One region of the Trichococcus sp. genome, then DNA from elsewhere that is predicted to be linked to it. Evidence: riboswitches for the same ligand, from Rfam matches in the RefSeq annotation. Region 1 holds a riboswitch; the other holds the start of a gene.
What was found. A riboswitch is a leader RNA that binds a small molecule or an ion and turns the genes downstream of it on or off. The one in region 1 is predicted to bind FMN.
Positions count from the first base shown of each region.

Region 1 (15,997 bases):
TCCTGATGGACAAGAAAAGCTGAACGGGTTCGTACAGCCCTGAAAGAAATTTAGGAAATCTGTCCGACTGAGCATCGAAGAGCGCAATAGGACAGATTTATCTAATTTCCGAATGCAAAGGGTCCCTTTCTTCGATTAAACGATATCAGAATAAATATCTTTCACATTTTTTTCTGGATCGATTACGATATATAATTTGTTTTCGGATGAAACGAATGATGATTGATATTCATTGTCGAATCCGTCTGTATCCAATGCTTTGTAAGGGAAGTAGATGCGGTCCACTTCAACGATGACGTCGGATTTTGGGTGATCTTCATCTTGATACAGGATATCCATTTTTTCGATGTCTTGATGGCTCGCAACGCGATCGAACATGCCTTGCTCAAGGCCGCCCAGATTGATATCGCTCGTGTTGACATGATCTGCTTCCTGGTTAATTTCGATACGCAAAGATTCGCATGGGTGGATTTCTTGGAAATCACTGTTTCCGATTCGGCCGTAGCTCGTTGTGACTTGTTTGATCCATAAGTCTCCGATGTATTCGCGCTTGATCGTCCATGTTTCGCCATTTCTAAAAATAAATCTCAATCCTGTCATTACTTTTTTCATCGAAATCACTCCTGATATATTTACTTTTTGAATATGTAACTATTTTATCATATTTTTTTAAAAGTGGGTACAAATACATTTCCGATTACGGAAATAAAGTAAGTTGGGATGCTATAGGTTATTCATGAATTCATTTACGTTGACGACGGCTCTTGTATGCTTCGCCGATGCGATTTCATGTCCTTGTGAATAGGCCGCGCACTCGAAGAAGTATTTGTTCCCTCTCTGCTCCGTCACTCTTACCGTCACTTTTATTTCAGCATGGATGGGAGAGGCTTTTTTATGATGCAGATCACAGTGTATCCCTACAGTCGTGTCGCCTTCAGAAATATGCTCCTTTACGATTCCCATGCAGGCATTTTCGATCATCGCCAACAATGCGGGTGTTGCCAGTACCGGCAACGTACCCGATCCGATCTCGGACGCCAAATCTTTTTCCCCCACGGTATAGTCGGATTCGAACATCTCATCCAAATAAATCATCCTTCTTTTCGTAATGAAGTCCCTCAGTGCGAAGGGGCTATTCTCCAGTTTGTTTGCCAATACCAACGTTTTCAATTCTTCGAAAATTTCGCCCACGAAAGGCCCGCCACGTTGGATCCCCAGCAAGGAAAGCAATTCTTTTCCGTCCAAAGCCAAATCTTTCAGCGTATGGATCGGCATGGATTCGTTCAATTCAATCAGATTTTCGCTCTGGTTCGGCAGGCCGAACCCTTCAATGATGGCTTCAATCTCCAACGCAATTTCGATCCCTGTTTCGAACAGGAGCGGATAGTCCCAAAATTGCTGGAGGCGTTTGTTGAGCGCCTGTACGCCTGTGCGTATATCCATGATCTCCTTGCGGGAACACTTCCATTGGCGCAAAAACGGTTCGATTGCTTCATCCTTCAAATCAAGGAAATGCACCAACACGGTCCAAGCAATCGTCGTCCCTTTGAATTGCAGCGGAAACAGAGCCAAGTCGATCAATGCCTTTTCCCGATTTTGGAATCCGGGGCACATCTGGAACAAACGGGTTTCGACAAAAAACTTGATTCCGCCCTTGCGGTTTCTTCCGATCAGAAGCTTGTTCCACTCTTCACGCACACGTTCTACCGCAATTTTTGAAAGGAGAGGATGATACTCGACGATGGCTTCCTTCGTCGCTTGTTCGATTTCAAAATCCAACTGACTCACGAACCTGGCTGCGCGCATCATGCGCAAAGCATCTTCCCTAAAGCGTTCTTCCGGATTTCCGACCGCCCGAATCAATTTGTTCGCCAAGTCCCCCTGCCCGTTGAAGAAGTCTTTGATGTTTCCATGGCGGTCGATTGCAATCGCATTGATCGTAAAGTCGCGCCTTTTCAAGTCGTCCTGCAGACTACGCACATACTCGACTTTCTCCGGTCTGCGGAACTTTTCATACTTTGATTCTGTCCGGAAAGTTGTTATTTCGTATGTCTCACGCTCATGTAACACCATCACCGTTCCATGTTGGATGCCTACATCAAAGGTGATCGGGAAGATCCGCTGAATTTCTTCAGGCATAGCGCTCGATGCGATGTCGACATCCGAAATATCCAGATTCAACAGCGTATCGCGCACGCTTCCCCCAACAAAGTAGGCTTCATATCCAGCCCGCTCGATGGCTTCAATGATCGGTATCGCTTTTTGAAATTCCGGTGCATTTATGATCATAGGAAGTTTTCCAATCCATAGATCAGATGGTCGATTTCCATGACTTTTCTGCACGAAAGGGCTACACCGTTCATGAATGAGTCACGGTCATAGGAATCGTGTCGGATAGTCAAACCTTCTCCAGCACTGCCGAATTGCACCTGTTGATGCGCAACAAGGCCAGGTAAACGGACACTGTGGATTTTCATACCATGATAATCAGCCCCTCTTGCACCTTCAATCAGTTCTTTCTCATCCGGATGCCCTTGTTGATGGTCACCTCTGACTTCGTAAATCAATTCTGCAGTCTTGATAGCGGTGCCGCTTGGCGCATCCAGCTTATTCTCATGATGCAATTCCATGATCTCCACATCCGGAAAATATTTCGCTGCTTTTGCCGCGAATTCCATCATCAGCACGGCACCAATCGCAAAATTCGGGGCAATCAAGCCACCCAAACCCAACTCTTTGGAGTAGTTGGTCAATTCTTCCAATTGCTCACTGGAAAAACCGGTAGTACCGATTACGGGGCGCATGCCATTTTCAAGAGCGAACCGCGTGTTGGCATAAGCTGCATCCGGTCTCGAGAAATCGATCCAAACATCAGCTTCAATCTCCTTGACGAGCTCCGCTTTATCACGGAATACTCTCACAGGATGGCCGGCGTATTGCGGTAATTCATCCAGCTGCTTTTCCGTTGCGAAAGGATCGTATACAGCCGCTAAAATAAAATCTTCCTGCCGCAAAACCATATTCGTGCAGGCGGTCCCCATTTTGCCTTTAAACCCCGAAACTACAATCTTCATTCCACATGTTCCTTTCCTGTTAACGCTGCCGGCACGCTTTTTCCGCGCCATGTCCGCGTTGTATCAGATCATATTTTTTTCTTCCAACTCTTTTAATTCTTTCGTGAACTTCTTGAAGCTGATTTCATCGTATTGGATCAGCGCGATATCGATCTGTTTTTTCAGATAATGGATGCGATCCTTCACCGCCAATTTTTCCAGCGACTTTTCCACGATTGCTTCCAGATCCTTATCGAAAATGTCGGATTCCTGGATGTATGGATTGTCCTCCAAAACGCCAAAAAATGAAAGGACTTGGTAGGATTGATCGAAGAACAACTCCAGATAAAAATCCTCTTTCCAATTCAACCGCAGATCATGGAATGCCTGTTCGGGATCTTCGAATGTCTTTCCGTCCTTATAGTACGTGAAGGCATCTTTCGGATTGCCGACTACGGCAAACCCCATCCCTCTGTTCGTTGTATGGACTTCCTCAATCAGATGGATATTCTTCAATAAAATCTCATGATTGAGCAGATAATTGAGTATCCAAAGGGACTCTCTGCGCTTCAATTGATAATTCTGAATAAACCAAGAAATAAAATTTTTTTTCTCCTCCAAAGTAGGATTCATCATTTTAAAACCTCCTATCCGATGGGATGACGACTTATTGATCGAAATGGTGCAGCTCATCATGAAGTTGAAGCAACTCGGTATTGGCGGGATAAAGAGCCAATCCTTGGTGGATGACCTCATTCAACTTTTCCCAATTGCCTTCCTCTCTCAAGAATGCTGCATATTCCAGCAAAAACGGCTCATTGTCGGCAAAATGCGGGTAAGCCGCCTGATATTCTTTGCTTGCTGAATCATAGTCCTCCAAGGCATTATGGCTGGCTGCCAACAACCAATTGTATTGTGGCTCGTTGTCTTCCTGCTCTGCCCGCTCGGAAATGTATGCAATCAATTCCTCGAATCTACCTTGTTTCAGCAACAGGTTCCCTAGGGCCAAGTGGATACTGGAGAGGTCCGGTTCAAGCGCTGCCGCCTCAAGCAAATTCTGCTCCGCATCCTGCTCCCGGTTCAGCTTCAATTGCAGTCTGGCCGCTGTCGTGTAAAATTCATGCTGATAAGGATTCCGCATGATCGCTTGTTCCATTATGGTAAGCGCTTCTTCCAACTCCAATTCAGCCTCGAGTGCATTTGCCAAGTACAAATATGCACTTAGGTAAGCATTGTCCGATTCGAGCAATTTATTAAAAATGGCGATGGCCCGTGCATACTCCTTAAGTTGGAAATAGGTGAAGCCCAGTTGGAAATAACTGTCAGGGAAATGTTCATCGGCCGGGATTTTTTCCAAATACTGCAAAGCCGTCTCGAATTCACCGATCGCATTATGACAATCGCCGAGGAAAAAGTGCAGTTGCGTTGCGGATGCGATTTCCCCGTTTCCGTATACAAGTTCCTCATAGATTGGGATCGCCTTCTTGTACTCCCCGATCGAATGGTACAGTTGTGCCAACGCGTAATCCAGTATGGGTTCTTCCGGCAACAGCTCCATTGCTTCAAAAATTTTCTTTTCGCTGACTTCGTATAATCCTTGTACTTGGTAAGCATCAGCCATCGTCAACAAAGCCTGTGGGTATACGTCACTTTTTTTATCGATCGTGAGCAGGATATCCAAAGCTCGATCGTAATCATCTTCATCTATGGCGATTTCCGCTAATGCGATATTCCACTCCTGTATGTCCGGAGCCAGATAGTTCAACGCTCCAAATGCCTCTTTTGCTTCACTCAAGAATCCCAGGGCATGTAGCGTTTCTGCCAATTCGGCCAAGTCATCGCTGTTGTTCTCTAGGACGGATTGCTCTACTGATTGTTTGAAAAGTTGGACAGCCGCGCCCAAATCGTTCTTTTGAATGGCTTCTATCATTGCCTGTGCTTCTCTATTCATTCATCTACTGCTCCTTCAAATACACTCTTCTTGCTGGTGCTCTTCCTTTATATTTTATCATAAAGTTCAGCATCTGTATCTATTTGTTCCTCAGGCTTTTCTCTCCCAAGGATCCACCAACAAAAGCTGAACGGGTTCGATCAGCCCTGATTAAGGAAACACTGTGACCTAATCGGTCAAGTGTATCATTCCTCTAAGCGATTGAAATCGCAAGAGTCATGACACTTTAGGAAATCTGTCCGACTGAGCATCGAAGAGCGCAATTGGTGAGAGACTTCCTCTGTCAGCAGGTTAGTCGAACAGTATGTCTTGGCTCGCAGAGACAAGAGGTTCCTTTTTCCTTTTCCGAAGGGCTAACCCGTGAAGCTGGCCATCATTTTAGGTGCATGAAACATTTTGCAAACGCGTGAAACACCTACGGTGAAGCACTTTTCAATCCGAAAAATTATATACTTTCCTAGTGTACAAAAAAATAAAGCTGAAGCCCCGTAAGGCCCCAACTTCATTTTTTTAGGAATTATTTAACTGCATCTTTCAATGCTTTACCTGGTTTGAATGCAGGAATTTTGCTTGCTTCGATTTGGATTTCTTCCCCAGTTTGAGGATTGCGTCCTTTACGAGCTGCACGATCACGAACTTCAAAATTACCAAAACCGATAACTTGAACTTTTTCACCGTCTTTTAATGCTTCTTGAATCACTTCAAATAATGCATCAACGCTTGCTGTAACATCCTTTTTAGTCAAGTTTGTTTTTCCAGCAACTCTTTCGATTAATTCAGCTTTGTTTGCCATGTTGTCCTTTCACCTCCTTTAAAAAAGAAGAATACATGCTTTCTTTGATAACACAACAAAACATGGAATAACTATTTTTGAGTGGTCCAAAAACAGTTCTGAAATACCGCAGTCAAATTGAAAAGATATTTCTAATAAAGAATATCACACAAACCGTGCTACTGCAACGATTATAGTGGATTTAATGCCTTCTGAAGATTAATTATTTTTTTTGTCTGGCGATCAAATGGAAAGGGGTGCCTTCAAAATTGAACGAATCGCGGATTCTGTTTTCAAGGAAACGCTCGTAAGAGAAATGCAGTAATTCCGGGTCATTGACGAAAACGACAAATGTCGGCGGTTTTACGGCCACCTGTGTCATGTAGTAAATCTTCAGGCGACGGCCTTTGTCGGTTGGTGTCGGATTGTGCGCGACGGCATCCATCAGGACATCATTCAATAAGGATGATGAGATACGGCGGTTTTGATTTTCGCTGATTTCCTTGATTTTTGCAGGAATATTGGACAATCGCTGTTTCGTCACTGCAGAAACATACATAATCGGTGCATATGAGAGGTACTGGAATTCCTTGCGGATTTTTTCCTCGAACTCCTTCATCGTATGATTATCTTTTTCTAAAGTGTCCCATTTATTGACAAGAATGATGATCCCTTTACCTGCTTCATGTGCGTATCCGGCAACTTTTTTGTCCTGTTCCTGGATACCCTCTTCCGCATTCAGCACGACCATAACGATGTCCGAACGCTCAATTGCACGGATAGCACGCATGACGCTGTATTTTTCCGTGGATTCGTAGACTTTTCCTTTTTTGCGGATTCCGGCTGTGTCGATCATTCGGAATTTTGTACCTTCATCATCAACGAACATCGTATCGATAGCGTCACGTGTTGTGCCCGCAATGTTTGATACGATTACGCGTTCTTCTCCCAAAATGGCATTCACCAAGGAAGATTTGCCGACATTCGGACGACCGATAAAGCTGAAGTTGATGATATCTTCTTCTTCCGCATTCTCGTCTTCCGACGGGAAATTCGCAACAACCGCATCAAGCAGGTCTCCAAGACCCAAGCCGTGGCTGCCTGACACTGGATAGGGGTCACCTAATCCCAGACTGTAGAAATCGAATATTTCGGCGCGCATTTCTGGATTGTCCACTTTATTTACCGCCAATATGACAGGTTTATCTGACTGGTAAAGGATTCTCGCGACGTTTTCATCGGCATCCGTCACACCTTCTCTGACGCATGTCAAAAAGATGATCACATCGGCTTCTTCAATTGCCACTTGTGCCTGCAATTTGATTTGGCTCATAAAAGGCTCATCCGTGATATCGATTCCGCCTGTATCAATGATATTGAATGTTTTACCAAGCCATTCTCCTTTTGCATAAATTCTGTCACGCGTGACACCCGAGACATCATCGACTATGGAAATCCGTTCTCCCGCTAGTCTGTTGAATATTGTTGATTTTCCTACGTTTGGTCTGCCTACTATGGCTACTACTGGATTTGGCATCTAACCTCCGCCTTTCTTTTCCTCTACAACACAAATCTTTTTGGGTATTTGCTCACTGTATATGGTTTTCTCAATGTTTTCGTCCATGTCAGTTATAACATACATCCATCGATAATAACAACAAAAAAAGGGCATGGATGGAATTCCATGCCCTCACATGTTCATGTTCCTTGCTGATTAGGCTTCAGTGTCGTCTTTCAAACCTGAAAGTTTGTCACCTAATAAATCTGCTAATGTGAAGTTCGCGTCTGAATCGTCAGCCACATATTCTTCGGTTTTTTTCTCTTTTTTCTCTTCAGCTGCTGGAGCTTCGTTTGCAGCTTTTTCTTCCAAAGCTTTGATGCTGAGGGATAAGCGTTGCTCATCTTCTTTTGCATCCAATACTTTGACTTGAATCTCTTGACCTTCCTGCAACACTTCATGCGGAGTCGCAATGTGTTGATGCGAAATTTGGGAAATGTGCACCAAACCTTCGACGCCAGGGAAAACTTCCACAAACGCACCGAAGCTTGTCAAGCGTTTGACAACACCTGTCAATACAGCTCCAATCGGCGCTTTTTCAGCGATTGCATCCCACGGACCAGCCAATGTGTCTTTTATGCTCAAAGATACACGGCCATTTTCTTTGTCGATGGATAAAATTTTGACTTTGACGGTTTGACCGATAGCCAATACATCTCCAGGATTCTTCACATGCTCGTGGGCAATTTGGGAGATATGGACCAAACCATCCACGCCACCCAAATCGACGAATGCTCCGAAGTTGGTCAGACGAGCGATAGTACCTTCGACAATATCTCCGGCTACCAATTCATCCATCAATTTACCTTTGTTGGCTTCTTTTTCTGATTCGACAACCGCTTTATGTGATAAGATTAGACGGTTTTCGCTCGGCTCAAGTTCAACAATCTTGAATGTCATTACCTTGCCTTTATAAGAACTGAAATCTTCCACAAAGTGATCTTCTACCATTGAAGCCGGAACAAATCCTCTCACACCGACATCAACGACCAATCCGCCTTTAACGACGTCTTTGACTGGTGCTTCGATAATTTCGTTGTTTTCGAATTTATCTTGGATATCTTTCCAAACGATTTTAGCATCAACACGGCGCTTCGAAAGCAAGAAGCTACCATTCTCTTTGTCTTTGATTTGTTTGATGACAACCAAATCCACAACGTCACCTACGTTTAGGATTTCTGTAACTTCGTCGAAGGGTTTTGCAGATAATTCGTTGTAAGGAATGACTCCTTCAACGCCGCCCCCAATGATTCCTACGATGGCTTGTCTATCTTGGATGCTTAAAACTTCCCCCTTGACAGTATCGCCCACCTCAATGGATAACGCTTCATCCAACACGTCTTGCATAGTCTGTTCAACGTTATTGGACTCTTCTTCATTTAATTCTGGGTTTTCAATGTAATCTGACATGTAACTATTCCTCCTAAAAGTCTGCGGCAACCGATTGGCTAGGTCTCTTAACCTCCCCGCCCTGCGGCTGAGATGTTAATCCTTGACTCTATATTTTTGAAAGCGTAATACTGCATATAATCATTCTAACATTTTTGCTTAAAATCGTCTAGTATTGTTAATCCAATGTTTGTAAGGGTTTTAACTGGGCTTCGATAATTCCTAGGATCATCTGGACAACTTCGTCGATTTCCAGATGGGTAGAGTCCAAAACGATGGCATCATCCGCTTTTTTCAAAGGGGAAATCGCCCGGGTGCTATCCAAATGGTCACGGCGTTTCATGTCTTCCGTCAATTCTTCCAGTGAAGTGCTCATACCCTTGGCAATGTTTTCTTTGTAGCGTCGCAACGCCCGTTCTTCTGCAGTCGCGGTCATGAATATTTTGACCTCCGCTTCCGGCAATACGACAGTTCCGATATCTCTGCCATCCATCACAACACCGCCTAATTGTGCAATGCTCTTTTGGCGAGCAACCATCTCTTCACGAACTTTTGCGTAAGATGAGACCAAGGAGACATTTTGGGTCACTTCATCCGATCTGATTGATTCAGTTACGTCGTCTTCATTCAGAAAAACACGTTGCATTTCGTTTTCGGCAGTCGAAAATGTAATCCTGATTTCCTGCAGCAACTTGTGCAAAGCCTCTTCATCGTGGAGATCCCCTCCGGTGGATAAAGCCGCATACGTCAACGTCCGATACATCGCACCAGTGTCCAGATAAATGTACCCTAACTTTTCCGCAACTTTCTTTGCGATGGTGCTTTTTCCGGCCGATGCGGGACCGTCTATGGCAATGTTCATTTTTTTCACAATAACCCTCCAACTTCGTTCTCTACGATTTCATCGAAAAAGCCGCCTTATCAGACGGCTTCCGTTATTTAACTTGCAGTACCATACCGATTTGTGCTTCTGTGCTGATCAATCCGTTAGCCTGCATCAATTCATCCAAGGTCATTCCATGGTTCAAAGCGATCCGGTAAAGGTTATCACCCGCTTTGATGGTGTAGGAATTATTGTATTCCCCGGTTGTCGTTTCAGGTTCCTCGACTATTTCAACCGGCGTTTCAACTACTGCTGGTACAGCACTTGAACTCGGGGTTTCCACAATCGATGATTCGGGTTCCGTGACGCTTTCAGCGATTTCGTTGGATGATTCGGTCACTTCGGAAGACGCTTCTTCACTGCTCTCGACACTGGAACTGGCCACTCTTTTGTTGATCATCACTTGTTCAGCACTCTTAGGTGCGGGAGTATTTTGATTCTGTTTATTAAAATAGATCGTAGCAAAAGGAATAATCAGAATAGCCAAAAAGAGAAACAGCAATACTTTTAATAGAGGTGCTACTTCTTTATTTTTTGTATTTCTGGCTGAACGCGAATATTGTCGGCTCTTCAGATTCTCATCTTCGCCGAACTTGCGTGACCAAGGCTCTCCATTATTGCGATTGCGATTCTTTTTATCCATTCGGGTTCCTCCTATAAGTGATTCATGCTAATTGTAGCACATTTCTGCAAATTTTGGGTTAAATTTTATAAAAGAAAAAGGTCGGAAAGGATTTTTTCCCAATGTGGCGACACTGTCGTTGGAACCGCATTCTTTGGGCTTACTCCCCCAGCTAAAAGCGGTTCCCCGTTCCCACAGTTGTCGCAGCAGTGAGTGGGTTTGACAAGACTGCTTTTTCCAAAATAAGCAGAGATGTAAGCACGTCTGCAGTTGTTGGTATCGGCAAACCCCTTCATGCTCTGCAGAAGATTTTCCTTAAGCTCGCGCCTGGCCGCGACGAAACGCTTCGCTTCCGCTTGCGTGAGCTGTTGCCTCAGAATATGCACAAGCAATGTTTGTTCGGTTGGACTTCCGTAATCGGGATTGATGGCTTTATTTTTGAGGACACTCGCAATCACAAAATCGTTCGGAAAATCGCCTTGCAGCATCTTCAACTTGAAAGTGTAGTCCGTTTCCGAATACAACAGGACCGCCGCGCTCTGTTGCCCGTCCCGCCCTGCTCTGCCTATCTCCTGCACATATTCCTCAAGAGAATTCGGCAGGTGGTAATGGATCACATAGCGGATGTTCGGTTTATTGATCCCCATCCCGAAAGCACTTGTGGCGCAGATGACGTCCAACTCATCCTGAAGGAATTGATGTTGGATGGTGATTCTGTCTTCATTTGTCCGGTCGGCGTGATAGGCTTCCGCCCGCAAACTTGTTTTTTTCCGGATCATAAAGGCGACCGCATCAGCTTGGGCCTTACTGGAGAAGTAGATGATACCGGGAGATGGATATTTCTCCAGAAGCTCCAGGAGGTGTTCGTTTTTCCCTTCTGGAGGCACTGCTACGACTTTATAATAAATATTGGGGCGGTCAACGGCTCCCTCGAAAACATTCAAGTCGTTCCCGTCGATATGCAAAGAACCGATGATGTCTCTCATCACAGCCGAGGTAGCTGTCGCAGTGAGCGCCAGTGTCAGAGGGTTGCCCAATTCTTCTCTTGCCGCTCCCAGAAAAAGATAATCGGAACGGAAATCCAAGCCCCACTGGGAAATGCAGTGTGCTTCATCAACCACAAATAAAGCGAGCGAAATCTGCTTGAGTTTATTCAACACAACTTGATTCTGCAGCATTTCCGGAGAAAGGAACAAAAACTTTATTCGATCCAGGCTGCTCAGTAATCTTTGCCTTTCTTCGAACTGCATCATGCTGTTCAATGAGGCCGTTCTTTTTTCGCCCATGAATTTCAGTTGGGCAACTTGGTCTTCCATCAAAGACAAAAGGGGTGAAACGATGACGACTATTCCATCCAAAAGATAGCCGCTTAGTTGGTATATCAACGACTTCCCTGTTCCCGTCGGCAAAGTGGCCAGCGTGTGTTTACCTGCCAAAACCGATTGGATTGGTTCTACTTGGCCGACTTTGAATTCCGAGTAGCCGAAGTATTTCTGGAGTTCTGATTTCAATTGTGCTTCATCCATATTTAGCCGCAACCTCACTTCTTATTTGGATCAAACGGGACTCAAAAAAGTTGATTTCGGGAAATACTTCTTGAATTTCCCGGTAATCGACTCGAACTTTTTGTGCCGCAAGCTGTTGCAGATATTGCATTTTCTCCTTATCCAAAAATGCTGGCACTGGGAATTCCCTATAGATCAGTGCGATTTCGGCAAAGTGATCTTGAATTGTGCTCTGTTTTAATCCCCGCATCGAAATGATTTCATTCATCCCATGTCCGTTCCGGAAATAACGCATGGTCGTTTCCGCACTGGCGGAAGCCAAGCCGGTTTCATTTGCCGTCATGCGCATCACCGAAGAAAGGACAGGAAACTTTTCCGGCTCCTGCTCCAAAGAATCATACAATCTCAGCCAATTTTGGTGCAGCAATATTTTCACTTCGGCTTCATCTACCTTGAACAGTCCAGCCATTTGTCCGGTTGTTTTCCTTAGATGGTCATTGCCTTCAAACTGCATGGCAAAGATGCCGGCATCCCTTTCAGGTAAACGTGACAGATAGGCACGCCATTCCTCGCCACAACTTTTCGCAAATGACTCTTTATCCTCGGAATGCTGCGCCAGCAAACGCTTCATCCAAAGTTGCTCTTTCGCTTCCCTCTCAATGGGATAGTACTGTTTATTCTTATGCAGCATTTCCGAAAGGATTTGGATCAGAAACAGCATCCGCCGACGCAAAACACCTTGAATGAGCGCAAATTTCATCTGGTTTCCCAATGAGAAATGCGCATGACTGCTTAAAAAGTCATTTTTTTCCCCGATACCCGCTTCCGTGAGCAGATAACCCAAACCTTCGTTGCCGCTGATCAAACCTTCAGAAGTTAATCGCTCAAGTCCTTTTTTCAGCACTTTCGGCTTCATGCCCGGCATAGCATTGAAATAAGCTTCCAAATCATACTGTCGGCACTGGAGCATCGTGGACACGGTCCGTTTGCCGATCAGTACATAAAAAAGAGTCGCTTCCTTAATGGGGCGCTCGGTTGAAATGCAATCCAAAAAAAGATACTCTATGTATGTCAAACCTTTCATATTTTCACCACCATATTTCTGTAAAGAAGGTACTGTATGTATTATACCAAAGTAAACCAGGATAACTGCATCGCTTGCGGACTTTGCCAAATAATTTCGCCCGAACTCTTCGATTACACCTCCGAAGGGATAGCTTTCACAAAAATGGATGCGAATGCGGGAACGGCACCAGTTACGGCCGAACAATTTGATGCATTTCTGCATGCCTACCGCAAATGCCCAACCGGCGCCATTTTGCGTTCCAACCGTCCGTTCCCTTCAGCGGAATAGCGACTCTGAGTGGTCCTTGCTGAAGGATAAATCCAAAAGAGGCTGTACCCGAATCAATGATGATTCGGGTACAGCCTCTTGATTTTGAAACGATCAAATCGTAAAACGCAAATGTTTCTTAAGCGATCGGAACCTTATTATGTGCCAACCAAGGCTTCAACTTCGGCATCACCAATAGGATGACCGCACTGACGACAAGTCCTTTGATGATATTGAAAGGCACGACGCCGGCCAACACCAATTCTTTGATGGGGCCCATTTCAAAATTCAACAGATACATGTACAACGGGGTGATGATGAACCAATTCGCTACCGATAAGACAACCGTCAACACCAAAGTGCCCGTCAACAGCGCCAAAATTACGGCTGTTTTTGTTTTTGCTTTTTTCAATAGATAGTAGACAGGTAATGTGTAAGACAACGTCGCCAATAGACTCGCGAAGTCCCCGATCGGATACCCCATATCACCGCCTGTTTGGACGTAGTGCAGAACGGAGCGAATGACTGCGGAGATGATTCCGCCGGCCGGTCCGTACAGGAAAAACGAAAGCAGAATCGGTAAATCGCTGAAGTCGATTTTCAGATAAGAAAAAGCTGGGATTACCGGGAAAGCGATGAACATCAGCACAAATGCCAATGCCCCGAATAGTGAAATGCCGACCAATCTTTTTGTTTTGTTTTGTTGTATGTTAATAAATCCTCCCTGTTGACTGTCTCAGAGATGGGTTCCTCCAAATCCAAATAGACCCTATTCTTATCATCCGCTAATGGACACATAAAAATAGAGCCTTTGAAATTGCAATCCAAAGAAACCCCATCTTCTTCCATCCAGACTGTACTGTCGGTACTGGAATTACACCAGTTCAGCCCGCAATGAACCACTGCGAGGTCGTGGACTTTCACCACCGGTCGGGAATTTCACCCTGCCCTGAAGACGAATCTTATTTATATTTTTGTTATACACAAACTATACGCGATGCACACTCACTTGTCAAGGAAATTATCACGATTTCGAGATAATGATTTTAAGACTATCTTTCGATCGTTCTGCTCAACCGGCATGAAATGGAAAACTGGCCAAGAAAGTTGTCCCTACACCAGGCTCGCTGTGAACTTCTATTTCCCCATCGTGCGCTGCCACGATTGTCTTCACGATCGAAAGCCCGATGCCGGTCCCTTTCTGTTTCGAGTACGTCCGCGACTTGTCATTTTTGTAAAAACGTTCGAAAATGAACGGTAAACTTTCTGCCTGAATGCCGATTCCGTTATCGCTGATTTCGAAGACAACTTTGTCCAACATATCATCCAGCCGGACCGTGATATGGATGAATTTTTGTCTGCGCGTGCCGATTTCGGCTGAATAACGCACCGCATTGTCGATAAGATTGTAGAAAACCTGATTCATTTTCTCTTCGTCAAACGGATAGGTTTTGATGCCATCCGTCAGTTCATAAGAGAATTGGATCCCTGCTTCTTTGAAGCTGTTCTCGAACCTGCCGGACAAATGGTTGAAGAAAGTGGCAAGATCGACAGGTTGCCGATTCAGGTCAACATAACCCGCTTGCATGCGCGACAGATCCAGGAGGTTATTCACCATTTTGTTCATCTCGGTCGCTTCATCCAAAATGATTTGAGCCATTTCAATTTTCTCATCATTACTTTCAGCGATGTTATCGATGATGGCTTCGCTGTAGCCTTTGATCATCTGCAACGGCGTCCGCAAGTCATGGGATACATTCGTGATGAAATCGCCACGGATAATATCCAACTGCCGTTCGTTCGTGACATCCTGCAACACAATCAGGACGCCGGATGTTTTTTGCAGATCTGTTTGGATGACCGGTGTCACTTTTACTTTATAATGCCGCTGTGACCAACTGAAATCCGCTTCCGATCCTGCAGCCGTGCTGAAAGCGTGCTGGACCATTTCCTTGAACTGATGCGGTATCGCTTTTGCCTCGGCATCCGGATCCACCCTCCGCCAAAAATCCAAAAACTCTTGGCCTGGTCCGTTCACTAATTTCAAATGAAAATTTTGATCAAAGTAAAGAATCCCGGCCGGCAAGGAATCAAACAGATGATTCAACAGTTCGCGCTCTTCCCGGTTCATCAACGTTGTGGCTTGGAGGGTCTTGCCCAGCTTATTCATGGCCGTGCCCAGTCCGGATATCTCGTCATAAGATTCGAAGGTGATCCGCTTCGAAAAATCATTCCGTGAGTATTTGAAAGCGATGTCCGTCATAACTTCCAACGGTTCCGCAACATTCCTGATCAGGTGCTGATAATAAATGATCGTCCCCATGAGATAGACGGTCAACAGCAATAGCGTGATGCTTTTTGCATTCAGATCATACGCCTGAAATTCATCCAGATCGTAACCGATGACGAGCATTCCGGCCTGTCCCTGTAATTCAAAAGTATGGACAAAAACCATCAAAAGCAAGGGATTATTTTCCTCATCCTCTATGGTGATTTTGCTGAAATCATCCAGATTGCTGTCGATTGCATCCTGAATTTGGTCATCCGCCAGTATGTTCTCCAGAAGCAGCTCGGACTGCCCTTGCAGATCCGGATTTGGCACGACAAAACGGCTCTGATCCCCTAGTTTGATGTAATAGGACAATTCCGGATTCAATGGTTGGGCAGTATCCGCTCGTGTGAGATAACCTTCAGGGTCGGACATAATGGTTTCCTTGTACGCGGTGATTTGCTCCTGCAACAGTTTGTTGTAAGTATCTTCGATTGAGTTCACGCTGATGATTGCGTGGCCGATATACATCAAAGTCATGATGGTTACAGTCAAAAAAGTCAATAGGACCCATGATTTGAGAAAAATGCTCGTTCTTCTCATTTTTTATTGTCTGCTGCTTGGTCATCATTCGGGGAAAATTTGTAACCCATCCCCCAAAC
Region 1 is NZ_JBSQPW010000006.1:33,530-49,526, forward strand. It holds gene ACTCCX_RS02535 (hypothetical protein) at 136-612, opposite strand; gene ACTCCX_RS02540 (CCA tRNA nucleotidyltransferase) at 724-2,289, opposite strand; gene dapB (4-hydroxy-tetrahydrodipicolinate reductase) at 2,286-3,074, opposite strand; gene ACTCCX_RS02550 (YpiB family protein) at 3,138-3,689, opposite strand; gene ACTCCX_RS02555 (tetratricopeptide repeat protein) at 3,721-5,004, opposite strand; gene ACTCCX_RS02560 (HU family DNA-binding protein) at 5,522-5,797, opposite strand; gene der (ribosome biogenesis GTPase Der) at 6,000-7,313, opposite strand; gene rpsA (30S ribosomal protein S1) at 7,491-8,744, opposite strand; gene cmk ((d)CMP kinase) at 8,902-9,597, opposite strand; gene ACTCCX_RS02580 (LysM peptidoglycan-binding domain-containing protein) at 9,659-10,249, opposite strand; gene ACTCCX_RS02585 (RecQ family ATP-dependent DNA helicase) at 10,315-11,754, opposite strand; gene ACTCCX_RS02590 (YpbB family protein) at 11,747-12,817, opposite strand; gene ACTCCX_RS02595 (ferredoxin) at 12,854-13,087, shown strand; gene ACTCCX_RS02600 (ECF transporter S component) at 13,206-13,781, opposite strand; FMN riboswitch at 13,900-14,027, opposite strand; gene ACTCCX_RS02605 (HAMP domain-containing sensor histidine kinase) at 14,139-15,938, opposite strand; gene ACTCCX_RS02610 (response regulator transcription factor) at 15,935-15,997, opposite strand, start outside.

Region 2 (15,997 bases), on a different contig from region 1:
ACTAAAAATAAGTACTATGATGCTTTTTCTATTACATCAAATAAACATAATATGGGCGAAGGGACGATGTTTGTCTATCACATGCTAAAGATAGTGTATGAAGGACAATTGAAATTACTCGAGGAACTGAACAACAGCAGTGAATTGTTGGGAAATTCATGGGATATGATAACGGAATTTGATTTTGAGAATGAACTGGACACCAGTATTTTATATATTTTGTGCCAGTCATGGATATTCAAAACGGAATTGATGGATAAAGAATTTGAGCTTCACGTTAAGAACACCAGATATAAAGTGAATCAGTCATTGGATAGATTAAGAGTGGGTGGATACATCGAACAAACTTCTAAGCGTCCATCCGCACATATTATTTCTGATGCGTTAGCTCAGAAAATCCTGGCCCATCAAACGCGGTGAATGATTGCGTGATATTCTATTGGTCGCACCCGCATATATATTAAAAAAATCCTTGGAACATTGAAGAAATTTACTTCACTGTTTCCAAGGATTTTTTTGCTTTATAAGAAGTACAGGATGACAAAGATAGGCATGGTCACGATGCATACCAGCGTGGTCATGATATTGATCGCTCCTGCATACTCCGCATCTTTGTTATGCACCTGGGCGAATTGCGTAACGGTGGATGCCGCGGGAGTGACAGTCGCCAAGAAGGTGATCAGCAATATTTCCACGCCGTTATCAACTAAACTGCCGGCATTGCTGAGTTTCAGCAGCAGCAGAATGATGGCGGGGCAAAGGATCATCCGATAAAAAGTGATCACATAAACTTTTTTGCTTGTGAATATCTGTTTCAGGTCCATTCCGGCAACGATCATGCCTGTGATCAGCATGCCCAGTGGTCCGATCATGGCGCCGACTGACCCCATTGTTTCATTGAGCATAGCCGGCAGGCGGATTCCTGACAGCATGGATAGGACGCCTACAAAAATGGCGATCATGTTGACGTTCAGAATGATTTTCCGTATGTTCGGTGTCTTCTCTTTTGAGAACATCAATTTGCAGTGCGTCCAGAGAAAAATCAATTGTACGGACACAAACGCGGTGGAATAGATGACCCATTCATTGCCCAGAACGGCCGTTATGATGGGGATGATCAGATTGCCCGCATTGGAATAGATGATGGATGCGACATCGATTTCCTCAAACTTGAATAGTTTACCTGAGCCATGCCCGATCAGGAGCAGCAGTATGTGGATGGCGACCGCCGCGACAAAGGCCAGCAGTAAGCCTTCCTGGATTTCCGGCTTGAAGTCGACCTGAAAGGCAGTGAGTATGACGGCAGGCATCACCAGATACAGCGATATTTTCGACAGGACCACACTTTCTTCTGACTTCAAAACTTTCAGCTTGACCAGCAGATAACCCAAAATCATGATGAGGAACAACTGGATAATTTTCCTTACCAATAATAGACTGATCACTCGCAACTCTCCCTTGTGATTTGGAATATAAGGCTCATTATATAGCATCCGCGGGGAAAAGTATCTGTGCATTTTTTGCTTTGGCTCGGCGCCACAAACAATTACACAGATTGAATATATTTTTATTCGTTCATGCGCAAAATATGGTACGATTGTGAATAGGATGTAAACGTTTGCCAAGGGGTGATGATATTTGCAAAGGATTGAAAAAGTGCTCGAGGCTTTGGGCATGATTTATGAGGAAAAAAAACAAGGGGTCACAGCCGAGGAAATCGCCTATAGATTGAAAAGCGACAGAAGCAACATTTCGCGCGATCTGAACCAGCTGCATAAAGAGAAACGCTGCTACAAAGAGAAGACCCGACCGGTACGATTTTTCCCTTGCGCGCGCAAGGTTTCCGGAGCGGCTGCGGCACCGACGGAAATCCCGAAAATCGTGGATATGGAAAACTTTCTGAAGAAGAATCCCAGCCTTTTCCATCAGATTGAGCAAGGGAAGGCCGCCATCCTCTATCCTGGCGATGGGATGCATATGCTGTTGCTGGGGGAAACCGGTGTCGGCAAATCATTGTTTGCTGATCTGCTGCATAAATACGGCATCCAGTCGGGGAAGCTGACGGAGTCTTCCCCCTTCATCCAATTCAACTGTGCCGATTATGCGCACAACCCGCAGCTGTTGATGAGCCAACTTTTTGGACACACAAAAGGGGCATACACGGGTGCGGAAACGAGCAAAACGGGACTTCTTGAAAAGGCGAATGGGGGCATCCTTTTCCTTGATGAGATCCACCGCTTGCCGATCGAAGGGCAGGAGATGCTTTTCACTTATATCGATCGCGGTGTTTTCCGGCCGCTTGGGGAAACCGACAAGGATCACCACGCCCAAGTCCTGATCATCGGCGCGACGACCGAAAAGAAGGACACGCTACTGAAGACATTCATCCGCAGACTGCCGATCATCATCGATCTGCCGAGTTTGAGGGAAAGATCAATCGAGGAACGTCATCAGCTGTTTGATGCATTCGTCCAGCAGGAAGTCGATCAGTTGGGTGTGCCGATGTATTTCAGTAAGAATGCGCTGAAGGCCTTTCTGCATTACAAATGTGAACTGAACATCGGGCAATTCAAGGCGGATATCCGGATTGCTTTTGCGAAAAGCTATGCCCGCTCCTTGGCTGAAAAAGCGGATTGTTTGAAAGTCAGCAGCAAAGATCTGCCGGATCATATCCGTGCGGGTCTGCTCAACAATGCGGAACACCGTCTGATGTGGTCGAAATATGAGGGGACGAACAAACAGGTGATCCAATATCTCCCATCCGATGCCAGCGTTCCGGAATTGGACAGTGCGCCGAACGAAAGCACGATTTATCGGGAGATGAACACACGCTATCGGGAGTTGGAAAAGAAAAAAGCCAGCGCCGAAGAGATCCAGAGGGCGATGGAACACGACCTGAAGACCTACTTCAAATTGACAGGGGAAAAGGAACAACTCTTCTGCAACAAAGAAAACCTGATTGCGCTCGTGCCGGAGAACATCATCAAGGAACTGGAAAAAATCCTCCGTCATGTCACGATCAAGACCGGCAAGGTGATGAGCGATAAGGTGTTCCAGATGATGGCGATCCATATCTACAACCTTGTGAAGCGCAGCCAACAGGATCATGTGCTGAAGAACGATATGCATGAAGCGATCATCGATAAATATCCGGAGATGTACGGCGTTGCGAAAGAATGCATGGCCATTTTGGAAGCGGATCTGGGTGTGCGCATCCCTGAGGAGGAAGCGAGTTACTTCATTATGTTCCTGACGCATGATGAAATGGATGCGATCGAAAGATTGGCGAAAGTGCAGGTCATTGTGATTGCGCACGGATCGGGAATCGCTACGGCGCTTTGCGATACGGCGAACCAACTGCTGAACCACGAAGGCGCTATCGGGATCAATGCGCGCTTGGATGAAGAGCCCCAGCAAGTGTTCGAAAGAGTGGTCCGGTACATCAAAAACCATCAGATCACGGACGATATCCTGCTGTTGGTGGATATGGGCAGCCTGACAACTTTTGCGGGGGAATTGGAGAAACTATTCCCTCTGAAGGCGGAGTCCATCCCATTGGTGAGCACGATGCATGTGCTCGAGGCAAGCAGAAAAGCGATGATCGGCTGCAGTCTGCGTGAGGTCTACGTCGAAACGCTTAAAGTGAACGACTACATGGCCATCTATCAGCACGGGAAGGCATTGAAACAAGTTCAGCAGCCGAAAGCGCGGCCGCAAGCCACCGATTCATTCCATTTCCGACCGTTAGCGATCATTTCGATCTGCCTGACCGGCGAGGGGACTGCCGTGACAATCCGTGACATCATCCGCAAGGAGATTTCCTTCGAAGAAAAGGAGATCATGATCGTGCCGATCAATCTGGTCGGCAAGGAGAGCATTTATGCGCGGCTGCAGGAATTGGCGAAGGAATATGAAATCATCTGTGTCATCAGCACGTTTGCGGTCAAGACGGAGTATCCGACCTTTGAGCTATATACGGTCATGAACCGGGCGGGACTGCAGCGGATCCAGGACTGCATCGATGAAATCTATACGTACCGTTCGATCAAGGAAACGATACTGAAATATTACGATATGCCCGAGATCGAAGTGCTCCTCTCCAGCATCTACCGATTCAATGATGAAGTGAACGAAATGATGAGCCCGTCCCTGTTCGTGAGCGATAAGATCGGCCTCTCCTTCCATATCATCGGCATGCTGCGGAAAATCAAGCGCAAGGAACAGATTCCGCGCTTCGAAAAAGGGATGGTTTCGTTTCCTCAGGACAAATACATCGTTCCTAAGATCAAGCATCTTTTTCTCGACTATTTCCGGGACCATCTCGGGACCATCAACGAGGACATGCTGAACCATGTCGCCTATGCTTATCTGGCCAGAAGTGTGTCCTACACAGCGAACGGCTGACACACAAGCAAAGAATAACTAAAAATCTGTGTCGTTTCGGCGACACAGATTTTTTTGTTGCGCGTTGGCATCCGCTTGATGTGTGTTGGCACGCTTTTTGCATATAAATAAGTGAAAGCATAAGCGAACAGGAGGGATTCATTTGGAAGACGAGGAGAAAATAATCATGCAGCTGATCATCCATGGGGGAGATGCCCGCGCGTTCAGCATGAAAGCCATCCAGGCCGCCGAAAAGGGCGAGTTTACGGAAGCCGACCAGCTGATGGGGGAGGCCAGGATTTCATTGAACAAAGCGCATGATCTGCAGACTACGATTATCCAAGAAGAAATCAGAGGGAAACCGACCAGCACGACGCTTTTGATGGTCCATGCCCAGGATCATGTGATGAACGCCATGACCGTGAGAGATTTGGCGGAGCATCTGATCCAGTTGAGGGAAGAAGTCCATTTGTTCCGTACACACAAAATGAGCCAGGAGGGGATCGCATGACACTGAATATTATGTTGGCCTGTGCCGGAGGCTTTTCGACCAGCATGCTGGTCGAACGGATGAAGGATGCGGCAAAGGAAAAAGGAATGGAGATTACGATCGATGCCACGGCGGAAGGGAAAGTTGACAAGCTGATCAAGAACATCGACATCCTGTTGCTGGGGCCGCAAGTTGGCTATAAGGAAGAAAGCTTCAAAAAGAAATACAGGGATCATCCGGTGGCAATCGCCACGATTCCGTCGATGGATTACGGCATGATGAACGGCAAAAAAGTGTTGGCGGATGCTTTGAATTTATTAAATTAATAGGGGGCTGAAAAAGATGGCTGATTTTTCAAATGTACAGATGAGTTTACAACGTGGTGCGGGTGCGATCCAAAACAACAAATACATAAGCGCAATCACAAACGGGCTGATGTCAGCGATGCCGATCACGATTGTAGGTGCCTTGGGTAGTTTAGTGAACAGTTTCCCTGTTGCTGGGTACCAGGAATTTTTGGTAAACACAGGATTGAAAGCGATTACGGTCATTCCTTCCGAAATCACAACAAATCTTCTGGCCATATATGTTGTCTATTTGATCGCCGCCAAATTTGCGGAGTCTTATGATATCGACGGTACTCCAGCCGGAATCCTGGCCTTGATGAGTTTTCTGATTGTGACACCGTTCAATTATTCCGAAGCGAACACATTGGCCTCGCTGCCTGCTACCTGGATGGGCGCACCGGGACTGTTTACTGCCTTTATTGTCGCTTTATTGTCCGCTAAGGTTTATACCATTTTCAAAATAAAAGGTTGGGTCATCAAGATGCCGGATGGCGTACCGCCTACCGTATCCAAATCCTTCTCCGGTTTAGTGCCGGGCTTGGTACTGGCGGTCATCGCATTGGCAATCCGTTACGTGATGACATTGACAGCCTATGCAGATATCCACTCATTCATCTTTTCAGTAGTGGCTGCACCATTGACAAAACTGGGTGGAAGCTTTACCGCTTTGTTGGTCGCGATGTTCGCTGCACAGATTTTGTGGTTAGTGGGCGTACACGGCGCGATGGTTGTCTACAGTGTATTCATGCCGATCTGGACACCGCTTGGGACGGAAAATCTGGCTGCTTATAATGCCGGTTTGGAAATCCCGAATATTGTTTCCGGAAGCATGTTCGGTATGGTCGTTTTCATGGGTTCAGGCGCTACATTGGGCTTGGCGATGGCAATGTTGCGCGCGAAATCGGAGCAATACCGTGTCCTCGGCAAATTAAGCCTGATTCCGAACATCTGCGGTATCAATGAACCGATCATCTTCGGGATGCCGATCATCATGAACTTCACCTTGGCTATCCCATTCATCCTGGTGCCTTTGATCATCGCCGTTACTTCGTATCTGGGCATGCTGACCGGTATCCTGCCGATGTTGCCGGGTATCGCGGTACCGTTGGGTGTTCCTGTTATCATCAACGGATTGATGGCGGGCGGCTGGAGATGGGCTATCTATCAAGCACTTATGATCGCTGTGAGCTACTTCGTCTATCTGCCGTTCTTCAAAGTCATGGACAAAGCTGCTTATAAACAGGAAGTGGAAGCGCAGCAGCAAGCGGAAGCCTCCGAATTGGACAGTGCCTTAGTGTAACAAAGGACAGATACTGGCGGACCCAAAATGACAAGAAACCCAATTTCTGAGGGATTTCAATAAAAAAACAAATAGATCGGGAGGAAAAAGAATATGATGGGTAGAGTAAAAAGAATGGCTAAAGTAACGGCCTTGAGCGCAGTGGTTTTGGGAGGGCTGTTCGCAACGGCGGATTCGGTTTCGGCAAAAGAGTTGAAGACACAACCGTCTTCCTATGAAACGGTTATCGAAGTGAAGGACTGGGGCGCAACCGTGACGAAGATCATCGTGGACTTGGGCAGACCGGTGCCGGTTGGATCCGTGTCGACGGATACGTTCAGCGTCGCTGTCTCAAGAAGCGACAGCCGTTTGACTCCGTCTTTGCTGGGTGAGGGCACTGTGAACGTCACTAACGCTTATGTAGCCGATAAGGACGGCAATCCGGCCGTACAGACAGGCAAATATGCGGTGCTGGAAATGGAATACGGCCCGACTTTGGCCTTGAGCGCTGCTTTGAATTATCAGGTGGCAACCGGGCGCAATGATTGGACGACGAACGCCTACACCATCACGCAGCAGACGGCAATCGAAACGCCGGCAGGTACCGTATCCGGTCTGGTCGTCACGGAATTCGCCGGAACGACGAAGGAAATCATTGAAGATTTCGAAATCGGCGCATCGACCTTTGATGGCGTCACGCTGACTTATGCCGACTACAGCCCAGCACAGGACAACCAGGAAAATCCGTTGATCATCTGGCTGCACGGAGGCGGGGAAGGCGGAACGGATGCAACGATTCCTTTAGCGGCCAATAAAGCGACTGCTTTGGCCACGGATGAGATACAGTCCTACTTTGACGGGGCTTACGTCCTGGCTCCGCAGACACCGACCTTCTGGATGGATGGCATCAGCGGAACAGCGGACGGAACTTCCAAGTACGAAGATGCTTTGATGGCGCTGATTGAGGAGTACGTCGCCAACAATCCTGATGTCGATACGGACCGCATCTATATCGGCGGACCTTCCAACGGCGGCTACATGACGATGCTGATGGCGCGGGATTACCCTGGCTACTTTGCTGCTGCTTTCCCTGTCTGCGAAGGCTTGAATGATAGCTTGATTTCGGATGCGGACATCCAGAATCTGGCGCAGACGCCGATCTGGTTCATTGCCGCCGCAAACGATGTGGTGCTTCCCCCAGCGCTCAATACGGTGCCCACCTATAATCGCCTGGTTGCAGCTGATGCAGATGTGTACATGACCTTGTTTGATAATGTCGTGGACACTTCCGGTCTCTACACGAATGCGGATGGCACGCCTTATGAATACAATGGCCATTTCTCTTGGGTCTATGTCCACAACAATGAAGTAACCACAGAAATCAACGGCGAAACAATCACGTTGATGCAATGGCTGTCCGAGCAGTCCCTGAACGACTGATCGGCTTGCCCTCGAAAAAATGAACAGTCTCCGGAAGTCCATATCACGCGGACTTCCGGAGGCTGTTTTATGTGGTCATGAAGCGGCAAGAGCCTTTGTATCAGTGGGCGGGAGAGGCTGAACAAATAATAAAAAGGATTTTAGTACTAGGAAAGAGTGGATCAATGAAAGTTTACCAGCTGTTTGTTTTGCTATTTGTTTATAATCTATAGCCGGTTCCTCCTTTATTATCCATTTTCGATATGATATACTAATAACAAATTTTTGTTATATTTTGTTGCAAAATATTTGTATTTCCGATCGGTAAATATCCCTAAACCAACTTCCGCAGTTGGAATCGTTGAGCGAAGAATATAAGGATGGAGGCTGAAAATTATGCAATACAATGAATTTGGTCAACCCATAGGTGATGAATTAGTAAATTTTTGTGAAGGTAAGCTACCAAGTCTTAAATTGATTAAAGGTAAGGAAGTAACCGTCGAAAAATTAGGTATGAAACATTTTGAGGATCTTTATGAGGTCTATGGTCCAGCATCTTCCCCAGAAAATTTAACTTATGTGCCTCTTAACCAATTTAAGAATAGTAATGAATTTAGTGCTTTTTTCAAGAAACTTATTGCCTCCTCAGATCCGTACCATCTTGCAATTGTTGATAATAGTACCAACAAAGCTATTGGTACATTCTCATTAATGAGAATTGACAGCAAAAACAGAGTTGTCGAAATGGGCTGGGTGGTTTATTCATCCTTGTTAAAAAAATCAAAAAAAGCCACGGAAGCTCAGTATCTTGTAATGAAATATGTATTCGAAGAATTACAATACAGAAGATATGAGTGGAAATGTGATAGCTTAAATGTCCCATCCAAAAAAGCGGCAGAACGTCTAGGATTCACATTCGAGGGAACTTTCAGACAGGCTGTCGTTTATAAAAATAGAAATCGAGATACTGATTGGTATTCAATACTTGATAAAGAGTGGCCATCAAAAAAGAAAAAATTTGAAAAATGGCTAAATGATAATAATTTTGATCAAGATGGTAAGCAAAAAGTATCGTTAAAAGACATTGATTAAAAAACGCAAGGAGAGATCGTGATGGTTGAGCTGGATCGACTGGTCAAACTGCTCGTGGAGAAGGTATTGCGTGCGTCAAAAAAACAAGAACCAAACGGGGAAGTCAGTGATATGGTGAAGCTGGATGAGACTGCCGTTTCCAAGAGTACACAGGATGAAGCCGCCGAAAAAGAAGAGACGAGAAAAATGCCTGAAGGATGAATCCCTTCAGACATATTGGAGCAGTTCGTCATAGTAGAGTTTCGTAATCAGTTCCCGGTCGGCGGTGGTGGGTTTGTCGATGTAGATGACATATTCGGCATCCCAGGTATAGGCGGATGTGCCCTCCAAGAACGGGTTTTCTGCAGGCGATTCGGTCTCCAGTTCGGCAATGAGGACTGCGATGTAGTCTTCGCTTTCGGTTTCGTCATGGAAGTCGAAGTCGTCGCTGGTCTCGATGTAGAGTTTGTAGGCTTTGTTCGGGTGTTCGGCTTTGAATTTTTGGATGATCGCAATTTCTTTGTCCAGGTTTCTCATGGTGCTTGCTCCCTTCGGAAATGGCTTTGGATCAAGTGTTTTCTATAGGTCTATCATAACATTCTCTACCCGCATCTGCACTCAATAACGCGGTGATGGATGGCGGTTGCGAGCGGTTGGTTTATGATGGAAATAAACAATTTTGAGGAGGATCAGCATGAAAATCGCTATTCTGCAGCACGTGGATTTTGAAGGACCGGCGGAAATCGAGAATTGGTGCCGACAGACCGGAAATGAATATAAGTTATACCGCCTATTTCTGGGGGAGACTTTGCCGAAAGCCGAGGAAACGGATTTCCTGGTGATATTGGGCGGTCCCATGAGTGTTTTGGATGAACTGCCTTGGCTGGAGGAGGAAAGGGAACTCATCCGCGCGTTCATCCGCCAAGGCAAGCCGGTGTTCGGCGTCTGCCTTGGCGGACAGCAGATCGCCAAAGCTTTGGGTGCCGATATTTTTCAGGGGGAATACCGGGAAGCGGGCTGGCTGCCGATCCGAACGACAGATATAGCTATGCTCGGTGACCTGCCGGCTGAACTGGTCGTGTTCCATTGGCACGGGGAGCAGTTCGGCTTGCCGGAAGGAGCGGAGCGCCTGTTCGCAAGCGATGTCTGCCCGAATCAAGGCTTTGTCTATCAAGGGAATGTGATCGGCCTGCAATTCCATTTCGAGTCCACGCAGGAGAGCATCGAAAGCATTCTCCAAAACGATGCGGCCTTCCTGGACGGGAGCGCCTATACGCAGACGGCAGCCAAAATCCGGAAGCAGCCGATACCCGCGGGCAACCGCGAGCTGCTTTATCGGTTATTGGACCGGTTGAAGGCAAGTGTTCCGGATCAGAAGGGATAACGGTAGTGAAGCGATCGGTTGGCTCGTCGGCTGTTCGTCAGGCGCGTTCTTGCGAACAGTCGAGGAATTCCGTATATGTCGGCTGATAACCATCCGCGCTTTTGCAAATAGCCGACGAACCCTACTTATGTCGGCTATTCGCAAGAGCCACCTAATATTCGCAAAGCGCAAAAAGAGGCCGGGACAAAATCCCGGCCTCTTTCTGCGCTTAAAGCAAGTCATTCAATTCGCGGATATCGCCGATCAGCATGTCCGCCGAGTCCAGTTCCCCGGGGAAACCGAAGCCGTAGCGGCAGCCCACTGTGCGGACGGGATGATGCTCGGCGACCTCGATATCCTGGAAACGGTCGCCCACAATCAGATAGCCGCCGGGAAAAACGGCTTGGATCGATTCGAAGATTTCATATTTCGGGATGAAGTCGAAATCTTCCGTACAGTACATGCCGTCGAAATAGCGGTCCAAGTTGAAGCTTTCCCGGTGCGCTTCCATGTAGGCCCGGCTGCAGTTGCTCAAAAAGACCAAGCGATAGCCTTTCTCCTTCAATGCCTGCAGCGTCTCCAGGGCGCCCGGATAAAGGACAGCCTGGCCGGTCTGGGCTTTTTCGAACAGAATCTGTCCGATCATTTTTGAAGCATGCGCTCGGATTTCTTCATCCAGATCCGGCATGAAATTTTCCCACATGGCTTTGCTGCTGTAGCCCAGCCATTTCGTGATTTCCGCATCTGCCCAATCTCTTGGAGCGGCGTGGCCGGCTTCAACAAGAAAAGCATAGGCTTGCTCGAAAGCGTGAATGTAATTCCGGGTGCTGTCATGGATCGTGCCGTCGTAGTCGAGGATGACGGTGCGGATTCCTTCGAACTTTAGTTTTCCCATAAACTTTTATAGGTTTTTGAGCAGATTGGCCATTTCGATAGCGGATACGGCACAGTCATAGCCTTTGTTGCCCGCTTTCGTGCCGGCGCGCTCGATGGCTTGTTCGATTGTGTCGGTCGTCAGGACGCCGAAGATGACCGGAACGCCCGTAGTCATTGAGGCTGTCGCTACACCTTTGGATACTTCCGAACAGACGTAATCGAAATGCGCCGTTGCGCCCTTGATGACAGCACCCAAAGTGATGACTGCATCATATTTTCCAGAAGCCGCCATTTTTTGCGCTACCAATGGGATTTCGTACGCGCCTGGCACCCATGCCAAGTCGATTGCTTCTTCAGCCACGCCATGGCGTTTCAAACCGTCCAAAGCGCCGCCCACCAATTTTGATCCGATGAATTCGTTGAAACGTGCCACCACGATTGCGATTTTTAAATCCTGTGCAATTAATTGTCCTTCGATGATGTTCATTTTGTTTTCCTCCTGTTTGGTTGTTTTATTTTTTATAAATCCAAGTAATGGCCCATCTTTTGTTTCTTTGTTTCCATGTAGCGTTGTGTTTCATCAAAAATCTCCAATTGGATCGGAATCCGTTCGATGACTTTCAAGCCGTGCTTCTTCAATCCTTCTATCTTAAGCGGGTTGTTCGTCAGCAAGCGTATTTCCTTCACGCCCAAGTCCTGCAGCATTTCGTCTGCCATGTAGTATTCGCGCAGATCGCTTGGGAAACCCAGCTGCAGGTTGGCGTCAACGGTATCGTAACCTTGATCCTGCAGGGCATAAGCATGGATTTTGTTGACGAGACCGATGCCGCGACCTTCTTGACGCAAATAGACCAAAACCCCGCGCCCCTCTTCAGCGATTTGCTTCATGGCTGCATCCAGTTGCTGGCCGCAGTCGCAGCGTTTCGAACCGAAGACATCGCCAGTCAGGCATTCCGAGTGGACGCGCACCAGAACGGGTTCTTCCGTCGTGACATCGCCCATGACCAAGGCAACGTGGTGCTCATCTGCGTCGATGGTGTTCACGTAAGTGTAGATGTCGAATTCACCGTATTTGGTAGGCAGTTTGGCTTTGCCTTCGTGTTTGTAAAGCTGCTCATTTTCTTTGCGGTAGGCAATCAAGTCGGCGATGGTGCCGATTTTCAGGTCATGCTGATGCGCAAAAACGATCAGTTCGTCGGTGCGCATCATATTGCCGTCATCCGCCATGATTTCGCAGCAGAGACCTGCCGGCTTCAATCCGGCCAGACGTGCCAAGTCGACAGTGGCTTCGGTGTGGCCGTTGCGCGCGAGCACGCCGTTGTCCACTGCTTTCAGTGGGAAAATATGGCCGGGTCTGCGGAAATCCTCAGGCTGGGCGTCATCCTCCACGGCCTTCATGACCGTCAAAGAACGTTCGAAGGCGGAAATGCCGGTCGTCGTCTCGACATGGTCGATGGCGACGGTGAAGGCTGTCCCGTGGTTATCGGTGTTGCGGTCGACCATAGGCGTCAGCACCAATTTTTCGGTGAGTGCCCGATCCATCGGCATGCAGATCAAGCCTTTCGCGTAGATGGCCATGAAGTTGATGTTTTCCGGCGTCGCGAATTCCGCTGCGCAGATCAGGTCGCCTTCATTTTCGCGGTCCTCGTCATCCACCAGCACAATGATCTTACCGGCTTTGATGTCCGCGATGATTTCTTCGGATGTATTGAACATGTGGGTTTCCCTCCTTATTTCTTTCAGAAGAAGCCGTTCTCTTTCAGGAAGGCTTCAGATAAATTGTTTTGTTTCGTTTGTGCCTGTGGGCTCAATCCCAACAGCTTTTCGACGTATTTTCCGATGATGTCGCATTCCAGGTTGACCGTGTCGCCCAATTTCTTCTCGAGTAGGATCGTTTCTGCTCCAGTGTGGGGAATGATGGATACCTGGAATGAATGGCTATCGACCGTCGCGACCGTCAGACTGACGCCATCGATGGCGATTGAGCCTTTTTCAATGATGTAGCGGAGCAGCTCGGGTTCGGCTGAGACGGTGATCCAGACCGCATTATCGTCCTTGCGGTATTCCTTGATCGAGCCGGTCCCGTCGATGTGGCCGCTGACGATGTGCCCGCCCAAGCGGGTATCGAGCTGCAGGGCGCGTTCCAGATTGACGCGCCCACCGAGCTGCAGGGCGCCAAGATTGGAGCGTTGCAGCGTTTCCGGCATGACGTCCGCATCGAAGCCATCCTTGTGCAGCTTCGTGACCGTCAGGCAGACGCCGTTGGTGGAAATGCTGTCGCCGATTTTTGTCCCGGCCAGCACTTTTTTCCCTCCGACAGTGACGATGGAGGACTTTTGGCCATGGCGGATGCCTTTTAAGGTGCCGACTTCTTCGATGATTCCAGTGAACATGAATTCCCTCCTACTTTCCTCTGTTATTCGTTCTTGGCAAGGTACCCTTCCAAGAGGATGTCTTCCCCGACGCTACTGGCTTTCAGATCGAGCACGCCGAAAGCCTGGCTCAGTTTCTCGATGCCTTCTCCGCCGACAGGTGTCTTGGCCGTTTCGCCGCCGATCAGTTTCGGGGCGATGTAGACTTGCACCTTGTCGACGATATTCGCCTGCAGTGCAGAAAAGTTCAAAGTCGCGCCGCCTTCCAGCAGGATGCTGTCGATACCGCGCTCCCCGAGGGCTCTCATCAGAACTTTCAGATCGGTCCGGCCATCCTTTGCGGGTACAGTCAAAAGCTCGATCCCGGCTGCCTCGAGCAGGGCTGCCTTGTTGCGGTCCGCCCGTTCGGTTGTTGCGATGATTGTCTTGGCAAGCTCCTGATTCTGGAGTACCTTTGCTTCCAACGGGATAAGCAAGGTGCTGTCAACGATGATCCGCAGCGGATTTTTTCCTCCCGGAATGCGGGAGGTCAGTTGCGGATCGTCCGTGATGACGGTCTGGACACCGACCATGATGCCGCTCAGCGCGCTGCGCAGTTGGTGCACGCGTTCCCTTGCGGCCGGGCCGGTGATCCATTGCGATTCGCCGGTCCGGGTCGCGATCTTTCCGTCCAGTGACATCGCTGCTTTCATGACGACGAATGGTTCTTTAGCGACAATGTATTTCATGAATATTTCATTCAAACGGCTGCTTTCTTCGGCCAAGATGCCTGTCACCACTTCGATGCCGGCAGCCTGCAGTTTCTTGACGCCGCGGCCGGAGACCAACGGATTCGGATCCAAAGCCGCGATGACGACCCGACCGATCTTCTTTTCGATGATTTTGTCGGAGCAGGGCGGCGTTTTGCCGTAATGGGAGCAGGGCTCCAACGTCACATAGATGGTTGCGCCCGCCACATCTTCCGTCGCTGAGCGGATAGCATTCACTTCGGCATGGCCTTCGCCGAATTTTTCATGGTAGCCGGCGCCGATGATGCGTCCGTCCTTGACAATGATGGCGCCAACCATCGGATTCGGCGCAACGGCACCGCGGCCTTTCTCGGCAAGTTCCAGCGCCATTTGCATAAAGTATGTATCCTTATCTTGCATCTTTGTGTGCCTCCCATTTCCAAAATAAAGAGCCCTGAACAGTTCTGCTTCAGGGCTCGACAAAGGAAGGCCAGTTAAATAAGGCCAAAAAATCCCTGGGTATACACTACACCCAGGGATTGACATTCCGATTCATGAACGAATGGCGAATAAGCGTTATTTGTACGACAAATAAACGTAGTGTGCCATTCGATAAATGGTTTTTGTCTTCTCTCATCCAGACTCTGACTGTCGGCTTCGGAATTTAACCGAATCTGCCTTACGGCTCGTGGGCTTTACCACCGGTAGGGATTTGCACCCGTCCCTGAAGACTATTCAATTAAGTTGTCTCTAGGATAATCCCAATCCGTACTATTGTCAAATAAAAGTTTCGCAAACAAGTGTCCAGCCCTAGCCGACTTGCCGAATGATTAAAATATAGTTTGTAATTCATTAGAATTGGGTATAAAATGAGTCCAACATATAGTTGCATATTGAAGTGAAAACCATCGTTCGGAAGAGTGATCGTGAGAATAAAATTAAAAGGGGATGGCAGAATTTGGAACAAGTATTTCAAGGAAGAAGCTTATTGGCGGAAAAAGATTTCACCAGGGAAGAATTGGAGTATCTGATCGATTTTTCGGCGCATCTGAAGGACCTGAAGAAACGGAACATTCCACACCGTTATCTGGAAGGAAAGAATATTGCGCTGCTTTTCGAAAAGGCATCGACACGCACAAGAGCCGCGTTCACGGTGGCTGCCATCGATCTTGGTGCGCATCCTGAATATCTTGGGAAAAATGATATCCAGTTGGGTAAAAAGGAATCCGTTGAAGACACTGCTAAAGTGCTCGGCAGCATGTTCGACGGCATCGAATTCCGCGGTTTCAGCCAAAAAACCGTCGAGGATCTGGCTAAATATGCCGGTGTGCCGGTATGGAACGGTTTGACAGACGAATGGCATCCGACCCAAATGATCGCCGACTTCCTGACGGTCAAAGAGCATTTCGGCAAGCTGGCCGGACTTAAGTTGGTCTATGTAGGAGATGGCCGCAACAATGTCGCCAACAGTCTGCTGGTGACCGGTGCTATCCTGGGCGTCAATGTCACGATTTGCGCGCCGGAATCACTGTTCCCTACCGATGAATTGGTCGAAATGGCACAGAAATTCGCTGAAAAGAGCGGCAGCAAAATCGAAATCACGGCTGATGTGGCCAAGGGCGTAAAAGCCGCTGATGTCCTTTACACAGATGTATGGGTATCGATGGGT
Region 2 is NZ_JBSQPW010000037.1:5,703-21,699, reverse strand. It holds gene ACTCCX_RS10515 (Fic family protein) at 1-420, shown strand, start outside; gene ACTCCX_RS10510 (AEC family transporter) at 522-1,445, opposite strand; gene ACTCCX_RS10505 (sigma-54-dependent transcriptional regulator) at 1,639-4,404, shown strand; gene ACTCCX_RS10500 (PTS lactose/cellobiose transporter subunit IIA) at 4,547-4,894, shown strand; gene ACTCCX_RS10495 (PTS sugar transporter subunit IIB) at 4,891-5,199, shown strand; gene ACTCCX_RS10490 (PTS sugar transporter subunit IIC) at 5,216-6,520, shown strand; gene ACTCCX_RS10485 (prolyl oligopeptidase family serine peptidase) at 6,614-7,939, shown strand; gene ACTCCX_RS10480 (GNAT family N-acetyltransferase) at 8,342-9,010, shown strand; gene ACTCCX_RS10475 (hypothetical protein) at 9,032-9,211, shown strand; gene ACTCCX_RS10470 (hypothetical protein) at 9,218-9,526, opposite strand; gene ACTCCX_RS10465 (type 1 glutamine amidotransferase) at 9,684-10,373, shown strand; gene ACTCCX_RS10460 (HAD family hydrolase) at 10,582-11,247, opposite strand; gene ribH (6,7-dimethyl-8-ribityllumazine synthase) at 11,254-11,715, opposite strand; gene ACTCCX_RS10450 (bifunctional 3,4-dihydroxy-2-butanone-4-phosphate synthase/GTP cyclohydrolase II) at 11,748-12,944, opposite strand; gene ACTCCX_RS10445 (riboflavin synthase) at 12,968-13,621, opposite strand; gene ribD (bifunctional diaminohydroxyphosphoribosylaminopyrimidine deaminase/5-amino-6-(5-phosphoribosylamino)uracil reductase RibD) at 13,645-14,748, opposite strand; FMN riboswitch at 14,950-15,064, opposite strand; gene argF (ornithine carbamoyltransferase) at 15,287-15,997, shown strand, end outside.
Region 2: another riboswitch for FMN. It lies ahead of ribD (bifunctional diaminohydroxyphosphoribosylaminopyrimidine deaminase/5-amino-6-(5-phosphoribosylamino)uracil reductase RibD); the one in region 1 lies ahead of ACTCCX_RS02600 (ECF transporter S component).